Accumulibacter sp.: one gene and its partner. The protein of the gene in region 1 interacts with the protein of each later gene in a pairwise test. Links are inferred from orthologs where the notes say so. Each region holds a gene or a part of one and is shown in the gene's direction. Other genes may lie near its edges.

Region 1 (3,837 bases):
ACGAGAAAGCCCAGCCGTCGTAGCGTCCTCGGCGGGACACTTGCTGCCAGCGGGCCCTGAGTGGAGAGAGCACGCCGGCACGGGTCGTGTCGCCGGAGCGAAGCCCGATCCGCTGCCGGCGGCGGCATCAGATCACCTTCTGCGCGCGCAGGCCGGCGATCTCGTCGTTGCTGAAGCCGTTTGCCAGGAGGATTTCGTCGCTGTGTGCGCCGGCCTCGGGTGGCGGCAGGCGGACGGCGAATGGTAACTCGCTGAGCTTGAACGGCGGCGCGAACTGGCGTACGCCATTGTCCTCGACGAGCATGCCGCGGGCCTGCAGGTGCTCGTTCTCGATGCTCTCCTCGAAGCGCAGGACCGGGGTCACGCAACAGTCCACCTGTTCGAACACGGCGCTCCATTCAGCCAGGCTGCGGCTGGCGAATGCCGCCTCGAGCTCGCGGCGGATGCGCTGGCCGTCGCTGCCGGTGGCGAAGGCGAAGGGTGCGAGATCGGGACGTCCGATGGTCGTACACAGCATTTGCCAGAACTTCGGTTCCATCGCGCTGACCGCGAGATGGCGGCCGTCGCTCGTCGCGTAGACGCCGTAGCTCGGCATGCCGCCCGAGAGAACGTCCTCGCCGCGCGGCACGGAATGACCGAGGCCGAGGACCGCGAGCAGCGGGAACAGCGTGTGGGCGAAGACGGCGTCGGTCATCGAGACATCGACGTAGCGGCCATGCCCGGTCGCGCGGGCGTCGATGACCGCGGCGAGGACACCGACCAGCGCGCTCAGCGAACCGCCCAGCAGGTCGCCGATCTGGAAGTTGGGGATCGCCGGCGCACCGCCGGCAGTGCCGATCTGGTCGAGCAGACCACAGTAGCCGAGGTAGTTGAGGTCGTGCCCGGCGCGGTCCCGGTAGGGGCCGTCCTGGCCATAGCCGGTGATTGCGCAGTATGCGATGCGCGGGTTGATCGCCGCTACCGCCGCGTAGCCGATCCCCAGCTTGTCTACCACGCCGGGTCGGAAACCTTCGAGAATCACGTCGGCGGTCGTCGCCAGGCGCATGAACGCGTCCACGCCAGCCGCCTGCTTGAGGTCGAGCCTGAGGCTGCGCTTGTTGCGATTGACCAGCTGGAAGTAGCTGACGGCGCCGTGTACCGCGCCGGCGCTGCGCGCGTAGTCGCCGGCTCCGGTGTCTTCGATCTTGATCACGTCGGCGCCGAGATCGGCGAGGTGCATGCTGGCAAGCGGGCCCGGCAACAGGCGCGTCAGATCGAGCACGCGCAGGCCGGCGAGAGGGGAGGGTCGCATGGCTGTGAGCTTTCGCAGAGAGGGTCGGTACGGCAGGAGTCCGCGGCGCCGGCCGGCAGCGCGCGGGTGGGGCAGCCTCATTCTAGACCGGCTGGCGGATTTCTGCCGGCCCCATGCCGGTCGGGTTGACGGGATCTGGCCGTGACGACGCGGCGGTCCTCGCCCTGGCGCCCGTGCCTGCCGACAAGGTGCAGCGACGAGCCGCAAGCTGCCGTAGAATCGAGCGCATGAACACTTGCGGGATCAGTGGTGTCGTCCTCGCCGGCGGTCTGGGGCGGCGGATGGGCGGCGTCGACAAGGGGCTGCAAGAGTTCGAAGGCAGGCCGCTGGTGGGCTGGGTGATCGAGCGTCTGGCGCCGCAGGTGGACGAACTGCTGATCAACGCCAACCGCAACGCCGAACGCTACGCAGCCTTCGGTCATCGCGTCGTGGCCGACCGCATCGAAGGCTTTGCCGGCCCGTTGGCCGGGCTGCATGCGGCGCTTTCGGTTGCCCGTCATCCCCTGCTCGCGACGGTTCCCTGCGATTCGCCGTTCCTGCCGGGCGATCTGGTCGCACGCTTGCGCGCAGCACTCGACGCGAGCGGCGCCGAACTGGCGGTCGCGACCAGCCTGGGGCGGGTGCAACCGGTCTTCTGCCTGTGCCGGCGTACCGTCTTGCCGGCGCTGAGCGAGCATCTTGCCGCTGGCGGGCGGCGGATCGAGCGCTGGCTGAATTCGCTGCGGCTGGTCGAGGTGGGCTTCGAAGATCAGCCGGCGGCCTTCGCCAACCTCAACAGCAGCGAAGACCTGCAAGGCGGTGCCCGTGTGGCGGCGCCACGGCGTTGCCCGCAAGGCAGTTCGTGCAGCGACGCAGGCAGGCAGTGACGGTGGCCGGAGTGGGTCAACAGGGCGCGTGATCGCAGCCTCGGCCGCTCTGCAGTGTCAGGCAAACCAGGCGAAGGCGAAGACGGCGAGCATGGTCACGGCGATCGCCAGCTTGGCGACGATGGCGACGAGAAAACCGATGCCGGCGGCGACGCCGGCGCGGGCGGCGCGGCGCTGATCGCGTCGGGCGATGTATTCGCCGCAGACGGCTCCGAGTATCGGGCCGAGGATCAGCCCTGGCAGGCCCAGGAACAAGCCGAGCAGCGCTCCGACGCCGGCACCGGCGATCGCCATGCCGCTGGCGCCGGCACGCTTGACGCCCCAGACCGAAGCGAGCGTCTCACCCAGCCAAGCGGCCAGCGTGAGGACGGCGAGCCCGATCAGTGTCGGCACCCCGATGCGTGCGAAGTCGTCGAGCCACGCGGCCAGCAGCATGCCGCCATAGAGCAGCGGCACACCGGGGAGCAGCGGCAGAAAGACACCGAGCAGCCCGAGCAGCATGGCCGCGAAAGCGACGATCCACAGGATTTCGTTCATCGGCCCGCTCCGCCCGGCGAATGAGTCGGCAAGGCCCTGGATGGCGCAGAGGGTGTCGACCTGCCGCTGGCGCCAGTGGTGTTCATGTGCCCGTTCTCCCAGTCAGAGGTGGTCTGCCGCCCCGTCGTGCTCGGCCCTACTTGGTGATTGGCGCGTTGCGACCGGAGAGGCGATCACTGAGGCGCAGGGCAGCATCGCTGAAGCTGCCCTGCGGTTTCTCGCTGCAATGGCGATCGACATGCTGCTCGACCGTGTTGCTCGAAATGGCCGATACCTGCTGGCCCGGATTGGCGTAATTGTGCCCGGTGAGGACGCCCCGGATCCAGGCGACATAGACCGCGCGCTGCTCCGTATCGTTCCTTGACGCCACCCAGGCGCGGCAGGACATGTCGTCGAAGCCGACGATCTTGAGTGGCAGAGCCGCATCGGTGTTGGGCGTCGCCAGTGTGGCCAGCAGCAGGACGGCGTTTGCCAGCGGGTGGCAGCGGGACATCGAGTGGCTCCGTGCTGATTGGACTGAGTGTAGACAGTGCCATTTTCGTCGGTTGCCGGGGGCGAGTCCATGCCTGTCGAGGGCGAACGCCGGAAACGGCTACCGTTTGTTGGCGGGCTCCGACAGTCCAGGCAGACGAGTACAATGGAGGGCCTGCATCCCTCATCGAAGCGAGCCCATGACCGGACAGCTCTTCATCGTCAGCGCGCCATCCGGCGCCGGCAAGACGACCCTGGTGCGACTGTTGCGGGACAACGACCCGGCGCTCGACGTCTCCGTCTCGCACTGCACGCGCGCGCCGCGCAGCGGGGAACAGGACGGCCGCGAGTATCACTTCGTCGGTGTCGCCGAGTTTCTTGCCCAGGTGGCTGCCGGCGGCTTTCTGGAATGGGCAGAAGTCCACGGCAACTACTACGGCACGGCCCGAAGTGGCGTCGAAGCCGCCCTGCTTGGTGGCCGCGACATACTGCTGGAGATCGACTGGCAGGGCGCGCAACAGGTACGGCAGCTCTTTCCGGGGGCGATCGGCATCTTCATCCTGCCGCCTTCGCTGGTTGAACTGGAACGACGGCTGAGCGCGCGTGCGACCGACAGCGCGGACACGATCGGGCGTCGCCTGGTGGCGGCGCGGGAAGAGTTGCGGCATGTCG
Region 2 (3,762 bases), 3.6 Mb from region 1 along the record:
TGGAGCGGCTGATCGCACGCCGGCGCCGCTGGCGGCAGGCCTTGGGCGAGCGAAGTGGGCTATAATCCGCGGCCACGGTCGCCACCCTTTTGTTCTCGCCGGCACACCCGCGGGAGTCTCGCCGATGCGCCATGAATCGTTGCCGCCAGACGTCGTTGCCGAGCCGCCCGCCGGCGGGGACGTTGCTGCGTCGTCGGAACCCTTGCCCGGCGGCCAGTCCCCGGCGACGGCACCGCTGATCGACAGGTATGGGCGGCGGGTCAGCTACATCCGGCTGTCGATCACCGACCGCTGCGATTTCCGCTGCAACTACTGCATGGCCGAGGAGATGGAGTTCCTGCCGCGCGCGCAGGTGCTGACGCTCGAGGAGTGCCTGCGCGTTACCCGCACCTTCGTGGAACTTGGCGTCAGCAAGGTGCGGATCACCGGCGGCGAACCGCTCGTCCGCCACAACGTCGTCTGGCTCCTGCAGCGGATCGCTTGCCTGCCGGGCCTGCGCGAGCTGGTGTTGACGACCAACGGCTCGCAACTGGAACGTTTCGCTGCGGAACTGCGGGCTGCCGGTGTCAGGCGGATCAACATCAGCCTCGATACCCTGCAGCCCGCGCGCTTCCGCCAGATCACCCGCGTCGGCGACCTGGCCAAGGTCCTGCGTGGCCTCGACGCGGCGCAGGCGGCCGGTTTCGAACGGCTGAAGCTCAACACGGTGATGATCCGAGGGGTGAACGACGATGAGTTGGTCGATCTCCTTGACTTCGCCGTCGGGCGCGGCATCGACATCTCGTTCATCGAGCAGATGCCGCTGGGCGACGTCGGCCATGCGCGCGACGAACGCTTCTTCGGCAGCGACGAAGCGCTTGCCCTGCTGCAGACGCGGCATGTCCTCATGCCTTCCGCCGAAAGCAGCGGCGGCCCGGCGCGCTACTGGCGGATACCGGGCAGACAGACCCGCGTCGGTTTCATCTCGCCGCACAGCCACAATTTCTGCGACAGTTGCAACCGGGTTCGCATCACCGCCCGCGGCGAACTCTACCCCTGTCTCGGCAACAACGGCGCCGTGCCGCTGCTGCCGGTGCTGCGCGCACACCCGATCGACCAGCAGCCGCTGCGTGCGGCGATCATCCAGGGCATGGGAATCAAGGCGAGGGGGCATGATTTCGCCAACCAGATGGACTCGCCGCAGGTGCTTCGCTTCATGTCGATGACCGGTGGCTGAGCGCTCGGGACGAACGCGTCGCGAGCCGGCCGCGATGCCCGGAGCGTGCGGACGACGAAACCTGTCGGATGGACAGCCATGAGCCTTTCCTCGCGTTTCAGTCGCCTCGATGGACACGACCCGGATGCCTTGACGGTCGAACAGGCACGCGCCTTCATCCACAGCCAGTTGCGGCCGCGGCTGGCGAGCGAGTGCGTCGCGCTGCGCGGCGCGCTCGGTCGCGTGCTTGCACGCGACCTGATCGCCCCGTGCAACGTTCCCGCTGCCGACAATTCGGCGATGGATGGCTATGCGCTGCGCCACGCCGACCTCGACGATGTCGGCACGACGTCGCTGCGCGTCATTGGCACGGCCCTGGCCGGCCGCCCCTGCGCCGGGGCTGTGGCGGCCGGCGAGTGCGTGCGCATCATGACGGGCGCGGTCCCGCCGCCGGGCTGCGATACCGTCGTGATGCAGGAAGTCACCCGCGTCGATGGTGAGCGTGTCCTCATCCCGGGCGGCCAGCGCAAGGGCCAGAACATCCGCCTGGCTGGCGAGGATCTGGCGCTCGGGCGGCCGGCTCTGGCCACCGGGCGGCTGATCCGCCCCGCGGAGCTCGGCCTGGTGGCCTCGCTGGGATTCGCCGAAATCAGCGTCTTCCGCCGCTTGCGGGTCGCCTTCTTCTCCACCGGCAACGAACTGTGCTCGATCGGCACACCACTCGCGGAAGGCGAGGTTTACGACAGCAACCGTTACACTCTGTTCGGAATGCTCCGCCGGCTCGGCTGCGAGCTGCTGGACCTCGGCGTCGTCGCCGACGATCCGCAGCGCCTCGCCGAGACCTTCCGCCAGGCGGCGGCCGCGGCCGACGTGGTGATCAGCAGTGGCGGCGTGTCGGTCGGCGAGGCCGATTTTGTCAAGCCGCTGATGGCTGAGCTGGGGGAAGTCCTGTTCTGGAAGGTCGCGATGAAACCCGGGCGGCCGCTGGCCTTTGGCCGCATCGGCGGCACTGCCGGTGATGCCGACGGCGGCGCCTGGCTGTTCGGTCTGCCAGGAAACCCGGTGGCGGTGATGGTGACTTTCTACCAGTTCGTCCGCGCGGCTCTGTACCGGCTGATGGGTGCCGATCCGCTGCCCGTCGTGCCGCTGTTGCCGGCGGTGTGCGAGCAAGGCCTGAAGAAGGCGCCGGGGCGCAGCGAATACCAGCGCGGCATCCTCAGCCACGCAGCCGGCGGCTGGCGGGTCCGCCCGGCCGCCACCCAGGGCTCGGGAGTCCTCCGTTCGATGACCGAGGCAAACTGTTTCATCGTCCTCGGGCACGAGCGCGGGCCGGTTGCTGCCGGCGATGTCGTCGAGGTGCAGGCCTTCGAGGGGCTGATCTGATTTCTTGCGAACGGGAAATGGCGCGGGCCATGGCGGCCGCGTGGGCAGGGGGACAGGTGGGCAGGATGCTGACCGGCCGATGGAGTGAGGCGCGATGGACCTGATGCTGCAGCGGATCTGGGCCTACTTCTGGCTGCCCGAGACGAAGTACATCATCGCGGCTGCCGTCGGCGTGACGCTGCTCTCTTTCCACTTGCTGGCCAAGGAACGCCGGCGGGTGGCTGCGACCTTCGTCGCCTTCGTCCTCTGCCTGCTCGGCCAGCTCATCGGCGCCGTACTCGAAGCGCTCGACTACTCGCGGCTGGCGGTGATGCTGCACGAGCTTTTCGTCATCGGTTCGGGAATGGCGTTGTTCCGGCTGCTGGCAATCTTCGTCTTCCGGGCGATCCTGCCGCGCGTCGGCATCGTCGTCGCGCGCATCGCCGAGGACATCAGCGTGCTGCTGGTGTACGCGCTGTTCATCGTCGCCCGGCTGCACTTCGTCGGCCTCGATCCGTCGAGCCTGCTGACCACGTCGGCGGTCATCACCGCCGTGCTCGCATTCGCAATGCAGGATACGCTGGGCAACATTCTCGCCGGCGTCGCCCTGCAGCTCGACAACTCGCTGCGCACCGGCGACTGGATCCGCATCGACGACATCAACGGCCGTGTGGCACAGGTGCGCTGGCGGCAGACGACGATCCGGACGCGCAACGGCGAGGTGGTGGTGGTGCCGAACAGCCAGTTGATGCGCGGCCGTTTCACCGTCTATGGCCGTGAGGAGGTTGCCAGTTGGCCGTGGCGGCGCTGGCTCTGGTTCAACCTCACCTACGATTCGCCACCGACACAGGTGATCGCTGCCGTCGAGAAGGCGATCAGCGTCGCCGAAATTCCCAACGTGGCCGACGATCCGCGGCCATCCTGCGTGCTCATGGAATTCGGCCCGGGTTACGCGCGCTACGCGCTGCGCTACTGGATGATCGATCCGCAGGCCGATGACCCGACCGACTCGACGGTGCGCGTGCACCTGCTCGCCGCCCTGCAGCGTGGTGGCATGGAACTGGCCGTGCCGGAGCAGTCCCTTCTGGTCACCAAGGAGAACGAGGCCTACCGCAGATCGATCCAGCGCCGGGAAGGGGAACGGCGGTTGGCCGACCTGCGTGGCTTCGAGATTTTCGCCAGCCTGCAGGAAGACGAGCTGCTGA

What was found.
Region 2: the proteins of mobA (region 1) and moeA interact in binary tests that used the Escherichia coli proteins (3 or more experiments, as listed by UniProt). The link is inferred for Accumulibacter sp. from one-to-one orthologs.

The regions. Positions count from the first base shown.
Region 1 is NZ_JAZKUG010000001.1:185,893-189,729, reverse strand. Bases 395-3,337 are described here. They hold mobA (molybdenum cofactor guanylyltransferase MobA), read left to right. Parts: upstream 395-1,518; coding sequence 1,519-2,157; downstream 2,158-3,337. Other genes in these bases: V5B60_RS00845 (hypothetical protein), read right to left, coding at 2,831-3,187; V5B60_RS00850 (DUF456 family protein), read right to left, coding at 2,215-2,694; V5B60_RS00860 (CaiB/BaiF CoA transferase family protein), read right to left, coding at 395-1,291. In the rest of the region: V5B60_RS00865 (hypothetical protein), read left to right, coding at 1-23; more of V5B60_RS00860, read right to left, coding at 128-394; gmk (guanylate kinase), read left to right, coding at 3,366-3,837. UniProt on the Escherichia coli protein: Transfers a GMP moiety from GTP to Mo-molybdopterin (Mo-MPT) cofactor (Moco or molybdenum cofactor) to form Mo-molybdopterin guanine dinucleotide (Mo-MGD) cofactor.
Region 2 is NZ_JAZKUG010000001.1:3,741,155-3,744,916, forward strand. The notes cover bases 569-3,436. They hold moeA (molybdopterin molybdotransferase MoeA), read left to right. Parts: upstream 569-1,294; coding sequence 1,295-2,578; downstream 2,579-3,436. Other genes in these bases: moaA (GTP 3',8-cyclase MoaA), read left to right, coding at 569-1,216; V5B60_RS16375 (mechanosensitive ion channel family protein), read left to right, coding at 2,673-3,436. Also shown: V5B60_RS16360 (TIGR04282 family arsenosugar biosynthesis glycosyltransferase), read left to right, coding at 1-12; more of moaA, read left to right, coding at 125-568; more of V5B60_RS16375, read left to right, coding at 3,437-3,762. UniProt on the Escherichia coli protein: Catalyzes the insertion of molybdate into adenylated molybdopterin with the concomitant release of AMP.